2 linked regions of the Mesorhizobium shangrilense genome follow. The protein of the gene in region 1 binds, or shares a complex with, the protein of each later gene. Links are inferred from orthologs where the notes say so. Each region holds a gene or a part of one and is shown on either strand. Other genes may lie near its edges.

What was found.
Region 2: the proteins of secA (region 1) and secY are in contact, whole or in part, in a crystal structure (PDB 3DIN), measured with the Thermotoga maritima proteins. The link is inferred for Mesorhizobium shangrilense from one-to-one orthologs. Residues at the interface, in WP_004082002.1 of Thermotoga maritima: Glu261, Ala262, Arg263, Lys300, Ala301, Arg302, Thr303, Ile304, Ile305, Leu323, Tyr324, Asp325, Pro326, Val329, Ser330, Tyr333, Ile336, Lys340, Phe345, Val349, Glu363, Phe364, Tyr374, Ser375, Gly376, Gly377, Glu393, Ile395, Thr482, Ser483; in WP_004081795.1 of Thermotoga maritima: Glu108, Gly109, Glu110, Glu111, Ala236, Glu237, Arg238, Arg239, Ile240, Thr241, Ile242, Gln243, Tyr244, Ala245, Arg246, Arg247, Val248, Thr249, Gly250, Arg251, Arg252, Val253, Tyr254, Gly256, Ala257, Ser258, Thr259, Tyr260, Leu261, Pro262.

The regions. Positions count from the first base shown.
Region 1 is NZ_JAQGPN010000001.1:4,559,121-4,567,706, reverse strand. Bases 1,626-4,910 are described here. They hold secA (preprotein translocase subunit SecA), read right to left. Parts: upstream 4,565-4,910; coding sequence 1,826-4,564; downstream 1,626-1,825. Other genes in these bases: PD284_RS22010 (peptidylprolyl isomerase), read left to right, coding at 4,807-4,910. Also shown: PD284_RS22025 (GNAT family N-acetyltransferase), read right to left, coding at 1-157; PD284_RS22020 (oligosaccharide flippase family protein), read right to left, coding at 157-1,566; more of PD284_RS22010, read left to right, coding at 4,911-5,682; bifunctional glutamate N-acetyltransferase/amino-acid acetyltransferase ArgJ, read left to right, coding at 6,037-7,278; PD284_RS22000 (GNAT family N-acetyltransferase), read left to right, coding at 7,281-8,057; PD284_RS21995 ((deoxy)nucleoside triphosphate pyrophosphohydrolase), read left to right, coding at 8,054-8,464; PD284_RS21990 (hypothetical protein), read left to right, coding at 8,573-8,586. UniProt on the Escherichia coli protein: Required for protein export, interacts with the SecYEG preprotein conducting channel.
Region 2 is NZ_JAQGPN010000001.1:3,818,475-3,826,671, forward strand. What follows is about bases 352-3,247. They hold secY (preprotein translocase subunit SecY), read right to left. Parts: upstream 2,522-3,247; coding sequence 1,181-2,521; downstream 352-1,180. Other genes in these bases: rpsM (30S ribosomal protein S13), read right to left, coding at 352-399; PD284_RS18475 (adenylate kinase), read right to left, coding at 600-1,184; rplO (50S ribosomal protein L15), read right to left, coding at 2,651-3,148; rpmD (50S ribosomal protein L30), read right to left, coding at 3,165-3,247. Outside these bases: more of rpsM, read right to left, coding at 31-351; more of rpmD, read right to left, coding at 3,248-3,365; rpsE (30S ribosomal protein S5), read right to left, coding at 3,389-3,958; rplR (50S ribosomal protein L18), read right to left, coding at 4,110-4,469; rplF (50S ribosomal protein L6), read right to left, coding at 4,553-5,086; rpsH (30S ribosomal protein S8), read right to left, coding at 5,120-5,518; rpsN (30S ribosomal protein S14), read right to left, coding at 5,531-5,836; rplE (50S ribosomal protein L5), read right to left, coding at 5,864-6,424; rplX (50S ribosomal protein L24), read right to left, coding at 6,417-6,731; rplN (50S ribosomal protein L14), read right to left, coding at 6,745-7,113; rpsQ (30S ribosomal protein S17), read right to left, coding at 7,179-7,421; rpmC (50S ribosomal protein L29), read right to left, coding at 7,433-7,633; rplP (50S ribosomal protein L16), read right to left, coding at 7,647-8,060; rpsC (30S ribosomal protein S3), read right to left, coding at 8,086-8,197. UniProt on the Escherichia coli protein: The central subunit of the protein translocation channel SecYEG. Consists of two halves formed by TMs 1-5 and 6-10.

The sequences.
Region 1 (8,586 bases):
AAGCGGCATAGATTGCGAGCTTGCGCTCGGGCTGGCGGCTCTCCAGCACTTCGACATGAGCGGGATCGAGCGGCTCGGCGGGCAGCCCCGCAAGCCCGGCGATCATGGCGCCGGAAGCGCTGCCGCTCGATTCTTCAAGGATCGGAATGGCCGCCATCAGCAGGCCTCCCGCGCCGCCGGTGTCGGGACGAAGATCACCATGGTTATTCCAAGCTTTCGCCATACGGTGAAGGAAAGGGCGGCCGCCTCGAAGATCATCGAGGCGGTGGTGGCGATGGCAGCGCCCCACAGGCCAAGGACTGGGATCAGCAGCACCGACAGCAGCACGTTGAGCGCGAGCGTCAGCGCATAGACGCCGGCGCAGACGTTCTGGTGGCCGCTCATGGTGAGCAGGCTCTCCGCCGGACCGACGGCCGAGCGCGCGACGACGCCGCAGACGAGCAGGAAAAGCAGCGGATAGCCCTCGGTGAACTCGGGGCCGAACAGCGCCAGCATTGGCTCGCCCAGGACGATCACCACGACCGCCATGAGAAGCGACGGCCAGAAGGTCCAGGAGACCGTCTCCCGGGCGAAGACGGCAAGGCCTTCCGGGTCGCCGTGGCTGAACGCGGCGTAGCGTTGGGCGACGCCCGCCTTCACCGCGAAATAGACGAAATGGACGAGCGCCAGCGTCTTGACCGCGGCGAAGTAGACGGCGACGCGATCCGGATCCAGGAAGGCGCCGACCATCAGCACGTCGGCATTGGTGAGCAGGAAGAAGAAGCCCTCGACGAGGAAGATCGGCAGCGAGACGACGATCCAGCCGCGTACATCCATACGCACCGGACCCGGCGGCACCTTGCCGTCGACGCGTGACGTGACGCTCGCCAGTTGCACGAGCGTCGTAGCATAGGTGGCGAGGATGGCGGCGATCACGGCGGTCACTGCATTTGCCTCGTAGCCCAGGATCAGCGCCATCGCCATGAAGGCGAGGATCAGCAGCGGCCGCGTGATGTAGGTCGGCGACAGCGCCGAGAAGACCCAGGCGTTTGCCCGCGATATGCCCTGCAGCAGGTCCGACAGCGCGATCATCGGCAGGCAGACGACGCCCAGGATGAAGGGCACGACATAGTAGCTCTCGATGCGTGGCGCGAGCAGCCAGATGGCGAGCGCGCCGGCGCCCGCAATCAGCGTTGAGGCGATCAGCACGAACATGCGGCTTGCGAGCATGACGCCGCGCAGCTCCGCCATCATGCGCTTGGCCCGAAACTCGGGGATGAAGCGGATGACCGTGGTGTGGAAGCCGAGGCAGGAGAGATTTCCCGCGATGATCAGCGTCGTCCAGACCAGGACGAAGATGCCGTATTCGAAACTGCCCATCCAGCGCGCCAGGAGCACCTGCGACACGAAGGCGATCACGGCGCTGACCACACGTATGACGAATGCGATAACCGAGAAGCGGCCCGCCTCGCCGCGCTCGTCGGCGGCGAACAGTACGGCGTCCACCCTGTCGAGAAGCGGCCTGGCCTTCAGCGCCAGGCGCTGCGGCAGGAGGCGCTCGGCCATGGTCGCCGCCGAAAATCGCACGCAATACACTCCCTGTTCCCGCCTCACCTATCGGAGAGTCTTTAAGAAACGGTGGCGTGTAGGCAGGGCCTCCGGACCTTCGGCCGGCTGCAGTGCGCCGTCCGCGTTCCGGGCGCGGAAATTCTGGCGCGCGGCGCAGGCCGGACCGGTCTCAACGACTGGGTCGGGATGATCGAGCAGCACGCCTGCTTCCGCGGCAGCCGTCGCCATTTGCGCGGGGAGGGGCGGCATTGCGCCCCAGCCGGGGGAAGCTTTGCGGCTAGGCGAAGGCGCCGTGGCAGTGCTTGAACTTCTTGCCCGAGCCGCAGGGGCAGGCCTCGTTGCGGCCGACCTTGCCCCAGGTCTGCGGGTTCGCAGGGTCCCGGTCCTCGGGCGCAACGACGTGATCGGCGGTGATGCGCGTCATCACCGCGGCGTCGCCAAAACCTTCTCCGAAGTCGTCCTCGCCGGTGGTGGCGTCGACATGGTGGCCGAAGGTCTGCGGCGCCTGCGGCGGCGGCGCGTCGGCCGCCTCGCGCACCAGCTCGACCCGCATCAGCTGCGAGGTCACCGCCTGGCGCAGGTTGACCAGCATCGCCTGGAAGAGCTCGAAGCCCTCCTGCTTGTATTCCTGCAGCGGGTCGCGCTGCGCATAGCCGCGGAAGCCGACGACAGAACGCAGGTGGTCGAGATTGACCAGATGCTCCCGCCACAGGTGATCCAGCGTCTGCAGGACGACTGAGCGCTCCACATACGCCATCACCTCCGGCCCGAAGCGCTCGGCGCGCTGCTGCGCCGCATCGTCCGAAATCTTCAGCAGGCGGTCGCGAACCTCCTCGTCGGCGATGCCCTCTTCCTTTGCCCATTCCTCGATCGGAAGGTCCACATTGAGGAAGTTGCGCACGTCCTCCTTCAGCCCCGCGGTGTCCCACTGCTCGGCATAGGCCGTCTCGGGGATGCGCTTGGCGACTATCTCCTCGATGACGTCGTGGCGCATCTCCGTCACCGTCTCGGTGAGGCTCTCGCCGTCCATCAGGTCGAGACGCTGCTCGAAAACGACCTTGCGCTGGTCGTTCATCACGTCGTCGAACTTCAGCAGGTTCTTGCGGATGTCGAAGTTGCGGGCCTCGACCTTCTTCTGCGCCTTCTCGAGCGCTTTGTTGATCCACGGGTGCGTGATCGCCTCGTCTTCCTTGAGGCCTAGCTTCTGCAGCATGCCGTCCATGCGGTCGGAGCCGAAGATGCGCATCAGGTCGTCCTGCAGCGACAGGAAGAATTTCGAGCGGCCGGGGTCGCCCTGGCGGCCGGAGCGGCCGCGGAGCTGGTTGTCGATGCGGCGCGACTCGTGGCGCTCGGTGGCCAGCACGTAGAGGCCGCCGGCGGCCAGCGCCCTTTCCTTGAGTTTCGCGACGTCCTCGCGAATGGCGCGTTCCTTCGCGTCGCGCTCCGGCCCGGGCTCCACCTCGGCCAGTTCCTCGGCGATGCGCATGTCGGCGTTGCCGCCGAGCTGGATGTCGGTGCCGCGGCCGGCCATGTTGGTGGCGATGGTGATGGCGCCCGGCTTGCCGGCCTGCGCTACGATCGACGCTTCCTGCTCGTGATGGCGGGCGTTCAGCACCTGGAATTCTGAGAAGCCTTCGGTGCGCAGGCGCTCGGCCAACTGCTCGGATTTCTCGATCGAGGTGGTGCCCACCAGGATCGGCTGGCCCTTCTCGCGCGCCTCGCGGATCTCCTTGACGATGGCGCGGTACTTTTCCTCGACCGTGCGATAGACCTCGTCGTCCTCGTCGATGCGCTGCACCGGCAGGTTGGTCGGCACCTCGGTGACATCGAGGCCGTAGATGTTGCCGAATTCCTCCGCTTCTGTCGCCGCCGTGCCGGTCATGCCGGCCAGCTTCTTGTACATACGGAAATAGTTCTGGAAGGTGATCGAGGCGAGCGTCTGGTTCTCGGGCTGGATCTGCACGTGCTCCTTGGCCTCGAGCGCCTGGTGTAGCCCTTCGGAGAAGCGACGTCCCGGCATCATGCGGCCGGTGAACTCGTCGATGATGACGATCTCGCCGTTCCTGACGATGTAGTCCTTGTCGCGCTGGAACAGGCGGTGCGCCTTGAGCGCGTTGTTGACGTGGTGGACCATGGCGACGTTCTCGACGTCGTAGAGCGACTCGCCCTTCAGCAGCCCGGCCGCACGCAGCATGTTCTCGACGTTTTCCGTGCCTTCCTCGGTAAAGATCGCGGTGCGCTGCTTCTCGTCCACCTCGAAGTCGGCCGGCCCGATCTTGGTGATGAAGGCGTCGACCGTGTTGTACATCTCCGAGCGGTCCTCGAGCGGGCCGGAAATGATGAGCGGCGTGCGCGCCTCGTCGACCAGGATCGAGTCGACCTCGTCCACGATCGCGAAATTGTGTCCGCGCTGCACCATCTGCGCGCGCTCATACTTCATGTTGTCGCGCAGGTAGTCGAAGCCGAACTCGTTGTTGGTGCCGTAGGTGACGTCGCAGGCGTAGGCGGCCCGGCGCTCGTCGTCGTCCAGGCCGTGCACGATGACGCCGACCGTCAGGCCCAGGAACCTGTAGAGGCGGCCCATCCACTCGGAGTCGCGCTTGGCAAGGTAGTCGTTGACCGTGACGACATGCACGCCGTTGGCCGTCAGCGCATTGAGATAGACGGGGAGGGTGGCGACCAGCGTCTTGCCCTCGCCGGTGCGCATCTCGGCGATGCCGCCGCTGTCCAGCACCATGCCGCCGATCAATTGGACGTCGAAGGGCCTCAGCCCGAGCACGCGCTTGGAAGCTTCGCGCACGGTGGCGAAGGCGGGTATCAACAGGTCCTCGAGTTCGGTGCCGTTGGCGAGTTGTTCGCGGAATTGCGCGGTGCGTGCCTTCAACTGCTCGTCGGACAGCGCCGAGAGTTCGCTTTCAAGTGCGTTGATGGCCTCGACGCGGGGGCGCATGCCCTTCACCCGCCGATCGTTGGATGAACCGAAGATTTTGCGAGCAAGAACGCCGAAGCTGACCATCCAGTGGTCCTTTCATCCCAATGAGGGCCGACCGCGAACGCCGGCCAAACCCGCCAAGCGCATCCAGAGGCGGACAGAGAACGACAAAGGCGCCCGGAAATAGTTTCTGGACGCAAAGTCGAAGGACAGATAAGAGGGGCCCGAACCGATGTCAACGCCGCGTGAACACGCGGTTGAACGCGGAATTTCGCCACATTTCGGCATGCTTCAAGGCTGCCTGAAGTTCCCACCGGAGACCATTCATGTCCTTCGTAACGCGTCATCTGAGGCCGCTCGGCCTTGCTCTCGGACTTTCGCTGGCCGCTCTTCATGCCGTCGCAGCGCAGGAAGACAAGGTCGTCGCCACCATCAACGGCCAGAACATCACTGAGTCCGACCTCACGCGGGCCGCGGCCGAGCTCGATCCCCAGTTCGCACAGCTCCCCGAGGAGCAGAGGCGCACCGCGGCGCTGTCGGCTCTCATCGAGCTGCGCCTGATGTCCGCCGAGGCGATTGCCAAGGGGTTGGACAAGGATCCGGAGTTCCAGAAGCGCCTGGCGCTCCTCAACGAGCGCGCCCTGCATGGCGAGGTGGTCGACAAGGAGATCACCGCCAAGATCACCGACGAGGATATCCGCGCGCTCTATGACCAGCAGATCGCGGCGACGCCGCCTGCCAACGAGGTGAAGGCACGTCATATCCTGGTGAAGACGAAGGAAGAGGCGGACGCGATCGTCAAGCAGCTGGACGGCGGCGCCAAGTTCGAGGACATCGCCAAGGAGAAGTCGACGGACCCGGGTTCGGGTGCGCAGGGCGGCGACCTCGGCTATTTCGGTCAGGGCCAGATGGTGCCGGAATTCGAGAAGGCTGCCTTCGCGCTCGAAGTCGGCTCCTATACGAAGGAGCCGGTGCAGTCGCAGTTCGGCTTTCACATCATCCTGGTCGAGGACAAGCGCGCCAAGCAGCCGCCGGCCTTCGAACAGGTGAAGGAGCAGTTCCGTGGGGCCCTAGTGCGCGAGAAGTATTTTGCGCTGGCCAAGCAGCTCCGCGCCGCGGCGAAAGTCGACATCACCGATCCCGAGCTGAAGAAGTCGCTTGATGCGGTGGAGCAGGAACAGCCGCAGCAGCCGCAGCAGTAAGTCCGCTTGCTGGCGCCATTCCTGGGCGCCGCGGACAAGAGAAAATCATGCGGGCCGGCGGAGACGCCGGCCCGCTGCCGTTCCGGCGCAGGGTGAAATCCCGCATGTACTCGCGTTTTTTGGCGACGATGAGTGATCGCCGGGAGTGATTGCGCGGTCGTTGACGGGCCTGGCGATCCATCGGATCGGCAAGCACCGGTCGGGCTAGCTCTTTATCCGACCCGCAGGTCCGGGTGGGGGAGGCGCAGTCATTTTGTGTGTCCCGGTCTCACGGAAACGATGGAGGTGCCTTGCGTGCCTCGCTGCGTTCGGGCAAACGACCTTATCCAGCCTGCCCAATGCCTCGAGGCCCGCATGTCCGCCACCATCTCCCCGCTCGCGCCGAAGAAACACGCAAAGCTCCCGCCGCTGGACGGCGTCCGCATCGCCACCGCCGAAGCCGGGATCAAGTACCGCAACCGCACCGATCTCCTGGTGATGGTGTTCGACGAGGGCACCGAGGTCGCCGGAGTGTTCACGCGCTCGAAATGCCCCTCGGCGCCGGTCGATCTCTGCCGGGAGAACTTGTCCGGCGGCAAGGCGCGGATGCTGGTCGTCAATTCCGGCAACGCCAACGCCTTCACCGGCAAGAAAGGCCGCGAGACGACGTCGATGACGGCCAAGGCGGCCGCGGCGGCAGCCGGGTGCGACGCCGGCGAGGTGTTTCTCGCATCCACCGGCGTCATCGGCGAACCGCTCGACGCGGGCAAGTTCTCGCATCTGCTGAAGGATATGGCGAAGACCGCTGATGCAGGGATGTGGGGTGAGGCCGGAAAGGCCATTATGACCACCGACACCTATCCCAAATACGCCACCGCTACGGTGAAGCTCGGCGACGCCGACGTGACCATCAACGGCATCGCCAAGGGCGCCGGCATGATCGCGCCCGACATGGCGACCATGCTCTCCTTCGTCGCGACCGATGCGCCGATCGCCGCTCCGGTGCTTCAGCAGATGCTGTCCGCCGGCACCAAGAACACGTTCAACGCGGTGACCGTCGATAGCGATACGTCGACCAGCGACACGCTGCTGGTCTTCGCCACCGGTGCGGCGTCGAAGCGCGGCGTTGCCAAGATCACCGATCCGAAGGACCCGCGGCTCGCGCAGTTCCGCCGGGCGCTCAACCGCATCCTGAAGAACCTCGCCCTGCAGGTCGTGCGCGACGGTGAGGGCGCCCGCAAGCAGGTCGAGGTGACGGTGACCGGCGCGAAATCCGCCCGTTCGGCCAAGAAGATCGCGCTGTCGATCGCCAACTCGCCGCTCGTAAAGACCGCCGTCGCTGGCGAGGACGCCAACTGGGGCCGCGTCGTCATGGCGGTCGGCAAGGCTGGCGAGCCCGCCGACCGCGACCTGCTGTCGGTCTGGTTCGGCGACATCCGTGTGGCCAAGGACGGCGAGCGGGACCCGGACTATTCCGAAGAAGCGACATCCGCATACATGAAGGGCGACGAGATCGTCATCCGCGCCGATATCGGCCTCGGCCGCGGCAAGGCCACGGTGTGGACCTGCGATCTCACCAAGGCCTATGTCGAGATCAACGGCGACTACCGGAGCTGAGTTTGGCTAGCCAGCTTGCACAGCCGGAACTTGCCTCCGTCCGCCGTTTCGAGGCGGCGGGCTTCCGCGCCTGGCCCGCGGCGAACGTCCACTACGACGGAACCTGGCTGACTCGCCTGACGCCGGCACATCCGGCCCGGCGTCTGAACTCGGTCAATCCGCTCGATCCGGGCGACGTGCACCATCTGGAAGACCGCATCGAGAGGGCCGGCCGCGAGTTCGCCGCCGTCGGAAGGACGCTCACTTTCCGTATGTCGCCGCTGTCGGGCGATGCCATGAGCGTGCATTTCGACCGCGCCGGCTGGCATTGGCTTGCAGAGTCCCTCGTCATGCACCGGCCGCTCGACGATCGCCTCATCGGCGGGGCCATTGACCAGATCCCGATGAAGGATGTGCCCCGCTTCGTCGGGGCGGCGATCAAGGCGCAGGGCGCCAGCAACATATTGCGGCCGGCCCTCACCGACATCCTCACGGCGATCCAGCCCGAGGCCGGCCTCTTTGCGCTGGAGCGCGAAGATGACGAACCCCTGGCCACCGCCATCTGTGTTCAGGACGGCGATCTTGCCGGTCTCTTCGAGATTGCCACCGCCGAAGCCGAGCGCGGCAAGGGTTATGCCCGCAGGATCGTCCTTTCCGCTCTGAAATGGGCGCGGCTGAGGGGCGCGCGCATCGCGTGGCTGCAGGTTGAAGCGAGCAACGAGCGGGCCCGTTCGCTCTATGCGTCGCTCGGCTTCACCGAGCTCTACCGCTACCACTATCGCCAGCCGGCCGAGACATGAGGGCTGAACGCAAGCTCCTCCTGGTTGCTGCATGCGCTCTGGTCGACGCCGATGGGCGCGTTCTGCTTGCGCAGCGCCCGCCGGGCAAGCAGCTCGCTGGCATGTGGGAGTTCCCCGGCGGCAAGGTGGAGCCGGGCGAGACTCCGGAAGAAACGCTCATCCGCGAGCTGCGCGAAGAGATTGGCATCGAGACCAAGGTCGCCTGCCTCGCTCCGCTCACCTTCGCCAGCCACACCTACGAGACGTTCCACCTCTTGATGCCGCTCTACGTCTGCCGGCGCTTCGAGGGTACGCCGCGCCCCCTCGAAGGCCAGGCGCTGAAATGGGTGCGCCCGCGCGACATGCGCAACTATCCGATGCCGCCGGCCGACGAGCCGCTGATTCCTTTCCTCATCGACCTGCTCTGACCCCACCGGCCGTTTGGAGTCATCGTTAAGAAAGCCTTCAGCCAAAGCTGGGAAGATGCACCCATGACTGGGCCTTGCCGATCATGATCGGCAGTCTGGGAGGTTCGGATGCAGCAGCAGGA
Region 2 (8,197 bases), 740 kb from region 1 along the record:
CTCGCTTTCGCTATCTCGCTATTTGCTCAATTACTTCTTCTTGCCGGCGATTGCCTTGGCGGGACCCTTGCGGGTGCGCGCATTGGTATGCGTGCGCTGACCGCGGACCGGCAGCGAGCGGCGATGACGCAGACCGCGATAGCAGCCGAGGTCCATCAGGCGCTTGATGTTCATCGAAACTTCGCGGCGCAGGTCGCCTTCGACCTGGTAGTCGCGGTCGATCGCTTCACGGATCTGCAGCACCTCGGCGTCGGTCAGCTGGTGCACACGGCGCTCCGCCGGGATACCGACCTTCTCGGTGATCTCCTTGGCGAACTTCGCGCCAATGCCGTGGATGTACTGAAGCGCGATGATCACGCGCTTGTTGGTCGGAATGTTTACGCCGGCTATACGAGCCATCTTCACCTTCTCCATGTAAGCCGGTTCGACCGGCGTTTTCGTGTTGACCCGCGTCCGGTGGAGGCCGGCCCTTGCGGGTGTTTCCAATCAAATGCCAAGCGGCGCGTCGGCCATGCCTCTGAATGAAAGACCGGCCGCCGGTAGTTGAATGTTCACCGCTTGTCAAGTTTTTCCTGACAGCGCCGTATGCCGTGGCGAGATCAGACGGCGGCGAGGATCTTCTCGATCTCTGCCGTCACGGTGTCCATGTCGGCCATACCATCTATGCTCTTCAAGGCGCGGTGGGCGTAATAGTACCCGATCAGCGGCGCGGTCTTCTTGTAATACTCACGCAGGCGCTCCTCGAAAACCTCAGGATTGTCGTCCTTGCGCACGGGCTGCCCGGCGGCCTTGGCCTGCTCGGCACGATTGACGATGCGTCCGACCAGGACCTTGTCGTCGACCACCAGTTCGACGACCGCATCGAGCTTCTCGCCGCGCTCGGCGAGCATCGCCTCCACCGCATCGGCCTGCGCAAGCGTGCGCGGATAGCCGTCGAGGATGAAGCCGTTCGCGCAATCTGGTTGATCGATACGCTCGGCAACAATCGCGTTGACGATTGCGTCGGAGACCAGTTCGCCGGCATCCATCACCGCCTTGGCCTTCACCCCGACGGCCGTCTGCGCGGCCACTGCGGCCCGCAGCATGTCACCCGTGGAGAGTTGCGGAATGCCGTATTTCTCGACCAGTCTTTGTGCTTGCGTTCCCTTGCCTGCCCCCGGCGGCCCAAGCAGAATCAGCCTCATCGTCCCCTCTTCCCTCCCCGGAGCTTCGACTTCTTGATCAGCCCTTCATATTGATGGGCGATCAGGTGGCCCTGAATCTGGGCAACGGTGTCGAGCGTTACACTGACGACGATGAGAAGCGAAGTGCCACCAAGGTAGAAAGGTACGCCGGTCGCCGAGATCAGGAATTCCGGCAGCAGGCAGACCAGGACCAGATAGATCGCGCCGACGACCGTGATGCGCGTCAACACATAGTCGATGTACTCGGCCGTCCGCTCACCCGGGCGATAGCCGGGAATGAAGCCAGAATGCTTCTTCAGCTGGTCGGCCGTGTCCTTCGGATTGAAGACGATCGCCGTATAGAAGAACGCGAAGAAGACGATCATCGCCGCGTAGAAGAACATATAGAGCGGCTGACCGTGGCCGAGCGCAGCCAGCACCACGTTCGCCCAGGACGGCAGCGTCTCGGCATTCGAGAAGCCGGCAAGGGTCGCGGGCAGCAATAGCAGCGAAGACGCGAAGATCGGCGGAATGACGCCCGACGTGTTGAGCTTGAGGGGGAGATGCGAGGTATCCCCCTGGAACATGCGGTTGCCGATCTGACGCTTCGGATACTGGATCAGAAGCCGGCGCTGCGCACGCTCGAAGAAGACGATCAGGGCGATGACGACGATCGCCAGAACGATGATCGCCAGGATGAGCCCGGTCGACAGCGCTCCCGTGCGGCCGAGCTCCAGAGTTCCACCGATCGCCGACGGCAGGCCGGCGACGATGCCGGCGAAAATGATGAGGGAGATGCCGTTACCGATGCCGCGGGCGGTGATCTGCTCACCCAGCCACATCAGAAACATCGTCCCACCAACCAGCGTGATCACCGCGGAGACGCGGAAGAACAAGCCCGGATCGGTCACGATGCCGTTGCCGCTCTCCAGACCGACGGCAATGCCGTAGGCCTGGACCAGAGCGAGAAGCACGGTGCCATAGCGGGTGTACTGGTTGATGACCTTGCGGCCCTGCTCGCCTTCCTTCTTCAGCGCCTCGAGCGACGGCACGACCGACGTCATCAGCTGCATGATGATGGAGGCGGAAATGTACGGCATGATGCCGAGCGCGAAGATCGCCATGCGCTCCACGGCGCCGCCCGCGAACATGTTGAACATGCCAAGCACGCCGCCGGCCTGGCCCTGGAAGGCCTGCGCGAAAGCGTCGGGATTGATCCCGGGCAGAGGAATGTACGTACCGAGACGATAGACGAGCAGCGCGCCAAGCGTAAACCAGATACGCTTCTTGAGATCTTCCGCCTTCGCGAAGGCAGCGAAGTTCAGATTGGCGGCAAGTTGTTCGGCAGCCGATGCCATACAGGATTCTCCGCTGAATCGCGCTGAGGAGCCAGGGCCGGCAGGTCGCGCATCACCGAAGCACGAAATAGGCTCCGGGCGTCAAACATGCAAGCGGCGGACTGTGTCCGCCGCCTGATAGTTCAAAGGTTACTTCGACTTCTTGGCCTTGGGCTGGGGCTCAGCCTGCTCGGGAAGCTTTACCGAGCCGCCCGCCTTCTCGACCATTTCCACAGCCGACTTGGAAGCGCCGGCAATGTCGAAGCTGAGCTTGGCGCTGAACTCGCCCTCGCCGCCCAAGAGGCGCACGCCGTCCTTGGCGCGGCGAATCACGCCGGCCTTGATCAGCGCAGCCGCATCGACCGTCTCTTTGGGATCCAGTTTCTTGGCGTCGATCGCCGCCTGGATGCGGGCGAGCGAAACCGAGTTGAAGTCCTTCGAGAACGGGTTCTTGAAGCCGCGCTTCGGCAGGCGCCGATAGAGCGGCATCTGGCCACCCTCGAAGCCGTTGATGGCCACGCCCGAACGGGACTTCTGGCCCTTCACACCGCGGCCGCCGGTCTTGCCGGAGCCCGAACCGATGCCACGCCCTACCCGCTTGCGCGACTTGGTCGCACCTTCATTCTCGCGCAGTTCGTTGAGTTTCATGACAATTCTCCTGCGCCTACTTCTCGTCGACGACGCGAACGAGATGCTGCACCGAGTTGATCATGCCGCGCACCGCCGGGGTATCTTCCAGCGTGCTGCGGCGATGCAACTTGTTGAGGCCGAGGCCCACCAGCGTCGCGCGCTGTTCCTTCGGCCGACGGATCGGACTGCCGATCTGCTCGACGGTGACCGTCTTGGCTGCTGCTTTCTTGGCCATGGTTTTGATCCCCTGGTCAGCGACTATTCGTCAGCCGCAACGGCGGAGCCGCGGCGAGCCTGAAGCGTCGAATACTTGATGCCGCGCTGCGCGGCCACATCCTTCGGATGCAGCTGGCTCTTCAGCGCGTCGAAGGTAGCGCGAACCATGTTGTACGGGTTCGACGAGCCCATCGACTTGGCGACGACGTCGTGCATGCCGAGCGTTTCGAAGACAGCGCGCATCGGGCCGCCCGCGATGATGCCGGTACCCGGCTTCGCAGCGCGCAGCAGAACCTTGCCGGCGCCCCAGCGCCCAGCCACGTCGTGATGCAGCGTACGTCCTGAACGGAGCGGCACGAAGATCAGATCGCGCTTGGCAGCCTCGGTCGCCTTGCGGATGGCTTCCGGCACTTCGCGCGCCTTACCATGACCAAAGCCCACGCGGCCCTTCTGGTCGCCCACCACGACAAGCGCGGCGAAGCCGAAGCGGCGACCACCCTTGACGACCTTGGCGACGCGATTGATGTGGACGAGCTTGTCGACGAATTCGCTGTCGCGCTCTTCCCGGTCACGGCTGCGCTCGCGGCCGCCGTCCCTACGTTCCTGTGCCATATCCTAGTCCTTGTTCTTTTCCGGAAGCACGGGTTGCTGAAATGCCGGCGCCCTTTTGGAGAACGCCGGCGGCGAAATCTCGCGCCTTTTGCACGATCCGTTTCCGAATGTCAGCCCCTTTTTGCAGCGGGCATTCGAAACGGTGCTGGCCTTAGAAGCTCAGACCGGCTTCGCGGGCAGCCTCAGCCAGCGCCTTGACGCGGCCGTGGTAGATGTAGGCGCCGCGGTCGAACACGACTACCTTCACACCGGCCTTGACGGCGCGCTCGGCGACCAGCTTACCGATGGCAGCAGCAGCCGCGGAATCGGCGCCGGTCTTCAGCGAACCCTTGAGGTCCTTCTCGAGCGTCGACGCGGCAGCCAGAGTGTGGCCATTCGCGTCGTCGATGATCTGGGCGTAGATGTGCTTCGATGAGCGGTGCACCGAAAGACGCGGGCGATCGCCTGCGACCTTCTTCAACTGGCGACGAACGCGCTCGGCGCGCTTCTGGGTAGCTTGCTTGTTGGCCATAGCCGGTATTCCCTGCCTTGTAAGACGGCGGCGGCCATATGCGGTAAGCCGGTATGCGCTTCCCGCGACCGCCATCCGTGGCGTTACTTCTTCTTGCCTTCCTTGCGGAAGATCTTCTCGCCCGCGTAGCGCACGCCCTTGCCCTTGTAGGGCTCGGGACCGCGATACTTGCGGATCTCGGCCGCGACCTGGCCAACCTGCTGCCTGTCGATGCCCGAGATAGTGATCTCGGTCGGCTTCGGCGTGACGATCGTGATGCCTTCCGGCGTCTGGTAGACCACGTCGTGGCTGAAGCCGAGCGCGAGCTGCAGGTTCTTGCCCTGCATCGCTGCACGATAGCCGACGCCGGTGATCTCGAGCTTGCGCTCGAAGCCGTCCTTCACGCCCGTCAGGATGTTCTCGATCTGGGTGCGGGACATGCCCCACTTCGAACGCGCATCCTTCGACTGGTCGCGAGGCTCGACGGCGATATGGCCGTCTTCCAGCTTGACCAGGACTTCCTCGTTCACCACGAACTTGAGTTCGCCCTTCGGGCCCTTCGCAGTCACCGTCTGACCATTGACCGCGGCGGTGACGCCTGCCGGGACGGCGACGGGTTTCTTGCCAATACGAGACATCGTTGTCTCCTCTATCTTCTAGCCGCCGTCAGATCAGAATATCTGGCAGAGGATCTCTCCGCCGACATTCTGTTCACGGGCTTCATGATCAGCCATCACGCCCTTCGGCGTCGACAGAATCGAAATGCCGAGGCCGTTGGCGACCTGCGGGATCGACTTCACCGACACGTAGACGCGGCGGCCCGGCTTCGAGACGCGGGCGATCTCGCGGATCACCGGAACGCCGTCGAAATACTTGAGCTCGATCTCGATCTCAGACTTGCCGTTCTCGAAATCGGTCTGGCTGTAATCGCGGATGTAGCCTTCGGTCTTCAGCACCTCGAGAACGCGGGCACGCAGGCGCGAGGCCGGAGTGGACACCTTCGTCTTCTTGCGGCCGATGGCGTTACGAATGCGCGTGAGCATATCGCCCAGAGGATCATTCACTGACATATCATGCCCTCCTTACCAGCTCGACTTGACCAGGCCCGGGATCAGGCCGTTGTTGCCGAGCTCGCGCAGTGCAACGCGCGACATCTTCAGCTTGCGATACACGGCCCGCGGACGACCGGTGACTTCGCAGCGGTTGCGGATACGGGTCTTCGACGAGTTACGCGGCAGTTCGCTGAGCTTCAGCTGTGCGCGGAAACGCTCCTCGAGCGGCTTCGACTGGTCCATCACCACGTCCTTGAGCGCCTTGCGCTTCGCGGCGTACTGATCGACCAGCTTGCGCCGACGATTGTTCTTCTCGACTGAGCTGGTCTTTGCCATTTCTCAAAAATCCTCTGATCGCTGCCGTTACTGCCGGAAGGGGAAGTTGAAGGCCTTGAGCAGCGCCCTGGCCTCGTCGTCCGTCTTGGCAGTCGTACAAACGATGATGTCCATGCCCCAGATCTGATCAACCTTGTCGTAGTTGATCTCCGGGAACACGATGTGCTCCTTGATGCCCATGGCGTAGTTGCCACGGCCGTCAAAGCTCTTCGGGTTCAAGCCACGGAAGTCGCGAACGCGCGGCAGCGCGATGTTCACGAGGCGATCCATGAACTCGTACATGCGCTCCTTGCGCAGCGTAACCTTCGTGCCGATCGGCATGTTCTCGCGAAGCTTGAAGCCGGCGATCGAATTGCGCGCACGGGTGATGACCGGCTTCTGGCCGGCGATCAGCGCCAGGTCTTCGGCCGCAATCGAGGGCTTCTTGGAATCGCCGGTGGACTCACCGACACCCATGTTCAGCACGATCTTGTCGATGCGCGGAATCTGCATCTCGTTGTCGTACTTGAACTGCTCCTGCAGCGTCTTGCGGATGGTCTCGTTGTAGACCTTCTTGAGCCGCGGCGTGTATTCAGCTGCCTTAGCCATTGATGACTTCTCCCGAGCGCTTGGCGACGCGCACCTTCTTGCCGTCCGTCTCGACGCGGAACCCGACGCGGGTCGGCTTGCCGTCCTTGGGGTCGGCGATCGCGAGGTTGGACAGATGGATCGGCGCTTCCTTGGTGATGATGCCGCCTTCCTGGGACTGCGTCTGCTTCTGATGGCGGCGGATCTGGTTCACGCCGCGCACGATGGCGGTGTCGTCCTTCGGCTGCACGGACAGCACCTCTCCGGTGCGGCCCTTGTCCTTGCCGGCCAGGACGACGACCTTGTCGCCTTTACGAATCTTCTGCATTTCAACCGGCTCCTTACAGCACTTCCGGCGCGAGCGAGATGATCTTCATGTGGTTCTTGGCGCGAAGCTCGCGCGGAACCGGGCCGAAGATACGCGTGCCGATCGGCTCTTTCTTGTTATCGACGAGAACGGCTGCGTTCTTGTCGAAACGGATCACGCTGCCGTCCGGGCGGCGGATGTCCTTGGCCGTGCGCACCACGACCGCCTTCATCACGTCGCCCTTCTTCACGCGGCCGCGCGGAATGGCGTCCTTGATCGACACGACGATGATGTCGCCGACCGAGGCGTACTTCCGCTTCGAACCGCCCAGCACCTTGATGCACATGACACGACGGGCGCCGGAATTGTCCGCGACGTCGAGGTTTGTTTGCATCTGAATCATGACTGGCCGCCTTCTTATTCATTCCGGGAGGTGTTCTATCGCCCTCCCCGGCTGTCCAAACTCTGTTATTGCGCCTGGGCTTCGGTAATGACGACCCAGCGTTTATCCTTCGAAATCGGCTTCGACTCTTCGATGAAGACCATGTCGCCGACCTTGTGCGCATTGCTCTCGTCATGCGCCTTGTACTTCTTGGTCATGCGGACGACCTTCTTCATGACCGGGTGCGTGAAGCGACGCTCCACCTTGACCACCACGGTCTTGTCGTTCTTGTCGCTGACGACCGTGCCCTGCAAAACGCGCTTTGGCATCGTTGTTGTCCTTATGCCTTCTTGCCGGCCGCTTTTTCAGCGGCGATGGTCTTGATGCGCGCGATGTCCCGGCGGACCTGCTTCACGCGCCCTGTCTTCTCGAGCTGACCCGTCGCCTTCTGGAAGCGCAGGTTGAACTGCTCCTTCTTGAGGCTCCCCAGGTCGTCGTTGAGCTGGTCCGGGGTCTTGGTCCTGATATCTGAAGCTTTCATGATCAAAACCTTCCTATTCCGCGATGCGCTGGATGAAGCGCGTCCTGACCGAGAGCTTGGCGGCGCCGAGGCGCAGAGCCTCGCGAGCCGTCGTCTCGTCGACCCCGTCGATCTCGAACATCACGCGGCCCGGCTTGACGCGCGCCGCCCAGTAATCAACTGCGCCCTTACCCTTGCCCATGCGGACTTCGGTGGGCTTCGAGGTCACCGGCAGATCCGGGAAAATACGGATCCACACGCGACCCTGGCGCTTCATCTCGCGGGTGATCGCCCGGCGAGCCGCCTCGATCTCACGAGCCGTCACGCGGTTCGGTTCCAATGCCTTCAGTCCGAAGCCGCCGAAGTCAAGGTTGGTGCCGCCCTTGGCGGCGCCGTGGATGCGGCCCTTGAACTGCTTGCGGAACTTTGTGCGCTTAGGCTGCAACATCGTCCTTACTCCAAATCCTCAATGCTCAGGCGTTTTCGCGACGGCGGCCGCGTTCGCGTTCGCCCTGGTGCGAATGCTCGCCTTCGGTCGCGCGGCGCTCCGAAGCCATCGGATCGTGCTCAAGGATCTCGCCCTTG